DNA from 2 places in the Vogesella perlucida genome. Region 1 is predicted to be linked to the other one. Evidence: predicted binding sites of a transcription regulator. Region 1 holds the regulator's gene; the other holds the start of a gene.
The links. The regulator FNR, encoded in region 1, switches genes on or off when oxygen is low (the NO sensors DNR and NnrR bind a similar motif). The targets are predictions, from matches to a motif close to TTGATNNNNATCAA.
Positions count from the first base shown of each region.

Region 2: a site for FNR is predicted at 1,439-1,452, ahead of nirJ (heme d1 biosynthesis radical SAM protein NirJ). Genes of this name have one in related genera too.

Region 1 is NZ_CEETRO010000011.1:92,149-96,316, reverse strand. Features, by position in the region: gene ACZ9XP_RS15430 (RNA methyltransferase) at 1-203, shown strand, start outside; gene ACZ9XP_RS15425 (DUF1853 family protein) at 207-1,109, shown strand; gene ACZ9XP_RS15420 (NAD(P)H-dependent oxidoreductase) at 1,106-1,561, shown strand; gene fnr (fumarate/nitrate reduction transcriptional regulator Fnr) at 1,613-2,353, opposite strand; gene hemN (oxygen-independent coproporphyrinogen III oxidase) at 2,464-3,870, shown strand; gene bamC (outer membrane protein assembly factor BamC) at 3,983-4,168, opposite strand, start outside.
Region 2 is NZ_CEETRO010000015.1:10,007-14,174, reverse strand. Features, by position in the region: gene ahbB (siroheme decarboxylase subunit beta) at 1-421, shown strand, start outside; gene ahbB (siroheme decarboxylase subunit beta) at 418-1,404, shown strand; gene nirJ (heme d1 biosynthesis radical SAM protein NirJ) at 1,509-2,723, shown strand; gene ACZ9XP_RS16910 (nitrite reductase) at 2,720-4,168, shown strand, end outside.

The DNA of each region.
Region 1 (4,168 bases):
TGTGCGGCCACCTGGACAACACGCTGGAAGCCATCGGCTACTACGAGCGCCGCAACAGCGAGCGCCTGATGCGCCGCATGCGTGCATTGTTCAACCGCGCTGGCGTACTGCGCGAAGAAATCGACATCCTGCGCGGCTTCTTCAAGCAGGTGCAGCGCGTCGCCGACGGCAGCCTGCCGCCGCGCGACAAGCAGGGCGAGTAAGCCATGCTGCCCGGCTTGGCGCAGTGCGCGCAGCTGCGCAGCCAGCCGGTGCGCGACCTTGCCTACCTGCTGACGGCGCCGCCACCCTGGCATAGCGGTGTGGAAATCAGCTGCCAGCGCCTGCTGGGGCCACAAGGTTGGCCGCAGCTGCTGGCGCTGGATGCCGACCCCGGCCCGCTGCTGGCGTGGCTGGCAGCACGCCCTACGCGCCGCCTGGGGCTATACGCCGAAGCCCTGCTGGCGTACTGGTTCAGCCACGCACCGCATATCGCGCTGGTAGCGGCCAACCTGCCGGTACGCGACGGCACCCACACAGTGGGCGAGTTTGACTTTTTGCTACGCATAGAAGGCGAACCGTATCACCTGGAAGCCGCCAGCAAGTTTTACCTGCAGCTGGATAGCGCCCCGTATGCGCTGGTCGGCCCCGGCCTGCGCGACGCCTGGTGGCTGAAATACCACAAGCTGGCCAGCCAGCTCACCTTGGCGCAGCACTCCGCCGCCAGGCTGCCCGCCGGTTTCGAGCAGGTAATCCCCTGCAGCCGCCTGACCGGCTGGCTGTTTTTCCCTGCCGATGCAGCCGACACCCACCCCGCCATTCATACCGCAGCCTGCCGTGGCTGGTGGTGCCGTTTGCAGGATGGTTGGCCGCAGCAGCATCCGCATAGCCGCTGGCTGGCCCTGCCGCGCTTGCAATGGCTAGGTCCGGCGCAAGCAGAGGAAGCGGTCACGCAGAGCCTGGCCGCCATGCGCGCGCAGCTGGCGCAGGCCGATGGCCCCTGGCTGCTGGCCGAGCTGCTGCCGGACGCGCAGGGCATCTGGCAGGAGGTGGCGCGAGGTTTTGTGGTGCCCGATAGCTGGCCAGACCCTGACTTACTGGCCACCTTGCTACCCAGGTTGGCCGCATGAAGACGCTGCTGGTGCTGTGGAGCAGCCAGACCGGCCATACCTTGCAGCTGGCCCAAGCGGCGGCCGCCGCAGCGGGGGAGAACGGCAGCGTGGCAGTACGCATCCTGCCAGCCCTGCAGGCGGGTATTGACGAGCTATTGGCCTGCGATGCGCTGCTGCTGGCCACACCGGAAAACTTTGGCTATATGGCCGGCGCGCTGAAAGACTTTTTCGACCGTACCTACTACCCGGCCCAGGGCAAAGTTGCCGGCTTGCCGTACGCGGTGCTGATTAGTGCCGGCAATGATGGCCTGGGGGCACAGCAGGCCATCGAGCGCATCGCACGCGGCTACGGCTGGCGGCAGGCCTACCCGCCACTGCTGGTACGCGGCGTGCCACAAACGGCGGACCTTGCCGCGGCTGCCGAGCTGGGCGCTACCCTGGCGGCGGCGCTGTCCATCGGCATGCTGTAGGCCAAAAAACAAAACGCCCCGGAAGGGGCGTTTGGCATTCGTAGCGGGTGATCAGTGCTGTGCTTGCGAGCAGCCGGCTACCAGCTGTTTCAGTTCTTCCGGTTTCACCAGCTGAATGTGTTTGTGGTCTACCACCAGCCAGCCTTGCTGCTGGAATTTCGACAGGGTACGGCTGACGGTTTCCAGCTTTAGCCCCAGGAAGCTGCCGATTTCTTCGCGGCTCATGCGCAGGATGAAATCGTTGGCCGCAAAGCCGCGAGCTGATAGGCGCTGTGACAAATTCAGCAAAAAAGCGGCCAGGCGTTCTTCGGCTTTCATGTTGCCTAGCAGCAACATCACCGACTGGTCGCGCACGATTTCGCGGCTCATCAGGCGGAAAAAATGGTGCTGCAGGCTGGGGATGTCACGGCCAAGCGTTTCCATGCGGTTGAAGGGCAGCTCGCAGACTTCGCTGTCTTCCAGTGCGATGGCATCGCAGCCGTGCAGGTTGGACGAAATGCCGTCCAGACCCATCAGTTCGCCCGACATGTGGAAGCCGGTTACCTGTTCGCGGCCGTCCTGGCTGGAGACGCAGGTCTTGAAGTAACCGGTACGCACCGCGTACAGCGAGCGGAAGCCCTCGCCAGAGCGGAACAGGTATTCGCCACGTTTCAGACGTCGGCTTTGACGGATCACGGCGTCCAGTTGCGCCATTTCATCGCGGTTCAAGCCTACCGGGAGGCACAGTTCTCGCAGGCTGCAGTTGGAACACGACACTTTGAGTGCGTGCATTGGGTGTGTGTGGTCAGTCATATAGTGTGTTTTCGCCAAGCAAGCGGGCTTGCTTGATACGCGTCAAAGCAAGAAAAGTGGTAATTGCGCAAATTTACCAGCCCACCACCGGTTTTCCAACCAGATTCAATATGACACCCACCACAAATTTCATGCCGACACAGTGTATTTTCGATAGAGAACTTATCGAAAGGTTGGAAGGCTCTGGCCCGCGTTACACGTCCTACCCCACCGCCGACCGTTTTCACGCCGGTTTCGGGGTGAGTGATTACGAGCAGTGGCTGGCGCACCGTGCGATCGGTGCTAACCACCGGCCGATCTCGCTGTATGTGCATGTGCCGTTCTGCAACACCATTTGCTACTACTGCGGCTGTAACAAGATCATTACCAAAGACAAAAGCCGCGCCGATGCCTACCTGGATTACCTGGAAAAGGAAATTCGCCTGGTGGCGGAAAAACTGGGTAGCCGTGAAAAAGTGATCCAGCTGCATTTTGGCGGCGGTACGCCGACCTTTTTGTCGGATGCGCAGCTGGACCGCGTGATGGGCATTATTCGCGAGCATTTCGAGCTGCTACCGGAGGGGGAATTCTCTATCGAGATCGACCCGCGCAAGGTTGGCCGCGACACCGTGCTGCACCTAGCACAGCTGGGTTTCAACCGCATGAGCATCGGTATCCAGGATTTCGACCCGGTGGTGCAGGAGGCGGTGAACCGCATCCAGAGCGAGGAAGAAACCCGCGTGGTGATGGATGCCGCGCGCGAAGCCGGCTTCAAGTCCATCAGTGTGGACTTGATCTACGGCCTGCCCAAGCAAACCGCGCATTCGCTGGAAAACACGGTAAGCCGCGTGATTGCCATGTCGCCAGACCGCATTGCGCTGTACAACTACGCGCATCTGCCTACGGTGTTCATGCCGCAGCGCCGCATTAACGAGGTGGATTTACCCACATCGGCTACCAAGCTGGATATCCTGCAAAACTCGGTCCGCCAGCTGGCAGATGCAGGCTATGTGTTTATCGGCATGGACCATTTTGCCAAGCCGGACGACGAGCTGACGCGTGCCTTGCAGCAGGGCCGCCTGCAGCGAAACTTCCAGGGCTACTCTACGCATGCCGACTGCGACATGATCGGTCTGGGCGTGTCGTCCATCGGTAAGGTGGGGCCGTGTTATACGCAGAACGAGAAGGAGCTGGACGCCTATTACGCCGCGCTGGATGCCGGCCGCCTGCCGGTGCTGCGCGGCATGACGCTGACGCAGGATGATATTTTGCGTCGCAGCGTGATCCAGGCGTTGATGTGCCGCTTCTCGCTGTCGGTAGAGGCGATCGAGCAGACCTTTGCCATCAATTTCGCCGACTATTTTGCGGTAGAGCTGCCGCAGATCCGGGCGTTCCAGAGCGAAGGCCTGCTGACCTTTGACGGTGATTTTCTGATGGTGGCACCCAAGGGGCGTTTCCTGATTCGCAATATCGCCATGATTTTCGACCGCCACCTGCGCGAGCGCGAAACCAAGGCGCGTTATTCGCAGACGATCTGACGCATCGTTTTACCAGATAAAAGCCGGCAGCCTCCTCGTGGGGCTGTCGGCTTTTTAAGCAGGCAAGAAAAAGCCCGCCTGGCTGGGCGGGCTGGTGGGTCAACGCGACAGCTTATTTCAGCTCGTTGACCATCTGTTGCAGCAGGGCTTCCAGGCCTTTGTCGGTGACGACGGCATTGTCGGCAGTGCGCAGCTCTACACGCACTTGCTGGTCGCCCTGGCGGGTCAGCTGTACGCGCAGGTTTGGCACGCTGGCGTTATCCCCCGGTTTGCTGTCTTTCCAGAACGCCAGCTTGGA
Region 2 (4,168 bases), on a different contig from region 1:
TCTGGCCCTGGCCGCTGCCAGTGGGCTGTCCGAACTGCATGTGCGCCAGCGCCTGCAGCAGTGGCTGGACGATGGCGTGATCCGCCGTTTCGGCTTTGTGCTGCGCCACCGCGAACTGGGCTACCGTGCCAACGCCATGTGTGTGTGGCAAGTGCCTGCCGCGCAACGCGACGCCATCGGCACGCAACTGGCCGCCGATGCCGCCGTCACCCTGTGCTACGCCCGACCGCCGCAGGGGGCGCACTGGCCGTACAACCTGTTCTGCATGGTGCACGCCCGCAGTAGCGATGAGGCGGCGGCGCACTACCGGCGGCTGAGCGCCGATTACGGTTTGCACGCCATGCCGTCGGCCATGCTGCTGTCTACCCGTCGTTATATCCAGCGCGGTGCGCGCTACCAGCAAGGGCTACTGACCCCATGACTTCTCCATTGGTACTGGACACGCTGGACGCGGCCATCATCGCCGGCCTGCAGGGCGGCTTCCCGTTGCAGGATACCCCCTACGAGGTAGCCGGCCAGCGCTGGGGCCTTAGCGGCAGCCAGCTGCAACAACGGCTGGCTGCCTTGTTGCAGCGCGGTGTGCTGACCCGCTTCGGCCCCCTGTACCAGATAGAACGCATGGGCGGCTGCTTCTTGCTGGCGGCACTGGCGGTACCCGAAGCGCGCTACGACGCGGTAGCGGCGCAGGTCAACGCGCTGCCAGCAGTGGCGCACAATTACCGGCGCGAGCACACCCTGAACATGTGGTTTGTGCTGGCCACCACCAGCCAGGCAGGGCTGGCCGAGGCAATGGCCCGCATCCAGACGGATACCGGCCTGCCGGTGTATGGCTTTCCCAAGCTGCGCGAGTACTACGTGGGCATGCAGTTGCTGCCCGGTGGCGACAGCGCGGTGGGGCGGCAGACGGTCACCGTCACCGACAGGCCCCCGCCAGTGCTGGACGACGCTGACTGGCGGCTGATCCGCGCCACCCAGGCCGGCTTGCCGCTGCTGGATGCGCCGTGGGCCGCGCTGGAGGACACCTGCCAGCTGGCGCCGGGCGAGGCCTGCAGGCGGCTGGCGGCCTTGCTGGCGGGCGGGGTGATCCGCCGCATCGGCGTGGTACCCAACCACTACGCGCTGGGCTATGGCGCCAACGGCATGGCGGTGTTCGATGTGGACGACGCGGCAGTGGACGCGCTGGGTACGCTGCTGGGGGCGCAGCCGGAAGTCAGCCATTGTTACCGCCGCGCGCGGCAGCTGCCGTCCTGGCGTTACAACCTGTTTGCCATGTGCCACGGCGCCAGCCACGCGCAGGTGACGGCTACGGTAAACCGGCTGCGCGGCCTGCTGGGCGAAGCTTGTGGCGACCATCAGGTGCTGTTTTCCAGCCGTATCCTCAAGAAAACCGGCTTGCGGGTGTAAGGGGCAGCCCAGCTGCGCACCGGTGCGGAAAGGCTTGATAGCCATCAAGGAGCCGGCTCCGCGCCAGGAAGAGCATGAGGCCATTGTCATCCGCGGAGCCTGCCATGCTGCGCCTCAGCCATTACCTGCATACCTTGCTGCATCCCGCCCCCTTGCCGCCGGCGCGCCGCCCGGCCGGCCCGGTGGTGATCTGGAACCTGCTGCGTCGTTGCAACCTTACCTGCCAGCACTGCTACGCCACCAGCGCCGACCGCGACTTTGCCGGCGAGCTGTCGCTGGACGAGCTGTACGCGGTGATGGAAGACCTGAAAGCCTGCGGCGTGTCGGTGCTGATCCTGAGCGGTGGCGAGCCGCTGCTGCACCCGGCTATTCACCAGCTGGGGCAGCGCGCCAAGGCGATGGGCTTCTACGTGGGCCTGTCCAGCAATGGCACGCTGGTAGACGCGGCCAATGTTGGCCGCATTGCCGAAACGGGCTACGACTACGTTGGCGTCAGCCTGGATGGCATTGGCGCCACCCACGACCACTTCCGGCGGCTGGTAGGGGCTTACGACCGCTCACTAGCGGCTATCCGCCTGCTGCGAGATGCTGGCATGAAGGTGGGTGTGCGCTACACCATGACCGAAGGCAATGCCCACGACCTGCCGGCGTTGCTGCAGCTGGTGGCCGACGAAGGCATCGACAAGTTCTACTTTTCGCACCTCAATTACGCCGGCCGTGGCAACAAGCACCGCGACGGCGACGCGCGCCACCAGCGTACCCGCTGGGCGCTGGACTTGCTGATCGACGCCGCGCTGGGCCACGTGCGCGCTGGGCGGCAAAAGGATTTCGTTACCGGCAACAACGACGCCGATGCCGTCTACCTGCTGCAGTGGGCGCGCCGGCACTATCCGCTACAAGCGGATGCATTGGCGGCCCGCCTGCAGCAGTGGGGCGGTAACGCCAGCGGCGTAGGGGTGGCCAATATCGATAACCTGGGCAATGTGCACCCGGACACCATGTGGTGGAAAGTGTCGCTGGGCAATGTGCGGCAGCGGCCGTTTTCGGCCATCTGGGCCGACGCGGCCAACCCCTTGCTGGCCGGGCTGCGGCAACGGCCGCGGCCGGTGGCGGGGCGCTGCGGGGCGTGCCGGCACCTGGCCATCTGCAACGGCAATACCCGCATCCGCGCCTGGGAGCTGAGCGGCGATTTCTGGCAGGCCGACCCCGGCTGCTACCTGCACGATGCCGAAATCGGCGTGCCCGATGGCGCCTATCCGCTGCCGGCGCTGTCGCCGTGGCAACGGCCACAAACGCTGCTGCGCGAGGTGCAATCATGAGCGCCCGCCACCTTGCCGCCGCGCTGGCCTGGCTGCTGGCTGCGCCACTGTGGGCGGCCACCCCCGTCACCCCCGTCACTGGCGCGCGCGCCGCAGCCCTGTACGACCAGCATTGCCTGGCCTGCCACGGTACCGGCCGGCTGGGCGGTATGGGCCCGGCGCTGCTGCCACAAAGCCTGGAGCGGCTGAAACCGGGTGAGATTCTGGCCACGCTGCGCCAGGGGCGGGCGGCCACGCAAATGCCGGCCTTTGCCGGTCGTCTCGACGATACCGAGCTGAACGAGCTGGCCGCCTGGCTGGGCACCCCTCCGGCCCAGCCGCCACAATGGACGGCTACCGATATGGCCGTGTCCCGCGTGCAGTACGTGGCTGAGGCCAGTCTGCCAGCCAGTGCGCAGCTGCCTACCGGGGTAGACCCGCATAACCTGTTTGTGGTGGTGGAGGCGGGCGATCACCATGTGTCTGTGGTGGAGGGCGACCACTTCACGAGGCTGGCGCGCTTCCAGAGCCGCTTTGCCCTGCACGGCGGGCCGAAGTTTTCGCCCGATGGCCGTTTTGTCTACTTTGCCAGCCGCGACGGCTGGGTCAGCCAGTACGACCTGTACAGCCAGCGCATGGTGGCCGAGATCCGCGTCGGCCTGAACACCCGCAACGTGGCGGTATCGGCCGACGGGCGCTGGGTACTGGCCGGCAATACGCTGCCGGAAACGCTGGTGCTGCTGGACGCACACGGCCTGATGCCGCGCCAGACCTGGCCGGTACGCGACCGCCATGGCCGATTGTCGCGGGTGTCGGCGGTTTACGATGCCGCACCGCGGCAGAGCTTTATCGTGGCGCTGAAAGACAGCGACGAGCTGTGGGAGATCAGCTACAACCCGCAGGCGGCGCCGGTCTACCCCGGTATGGTGCACGACTACCGCATGGGCGAGGGCGTGGCGCTGTCGGGTTTCCTGCAGCCGCGTGTTACCGCGCTGGACATGATACTGGACGACTTCTTTTTCGACCCGGCTTACCGCCACGTGATGGCGGCGTCGCGCGAGGGCCGCGCCGAGGTCATCCAGCTGGACACAGGCGTGAAAGTGGCCGACCTAGCGCTGGATGGCATGCCGCACCTGGGCTCGGGCATTACTTTCGAGCGCGACGGCCAGCGCCTGATGGCCACGCCCAACCTGAAAGGCGGCAAGGTAACGGTGATCGACATGGACCGCTGGCAGTTGGTGAGTCAGATTGCCACGCCGGGGCCGGGGTTCTTCCTGCGTAGCCACGAAAATTCGCCCTACGCCTGGGTGGACGCCATGATGTCGCCGCGCAAGGACACACTGGGCATCATCGACAAGGGCACCTTGCAGCTGGTGAAAACTCTAAGCGTGCGCCCGGGCAAGACCAACGCCCACGTCGAGTTCACCCGCGATGGTCGCTACGTACTGCTGAGCATCATGGAGAAC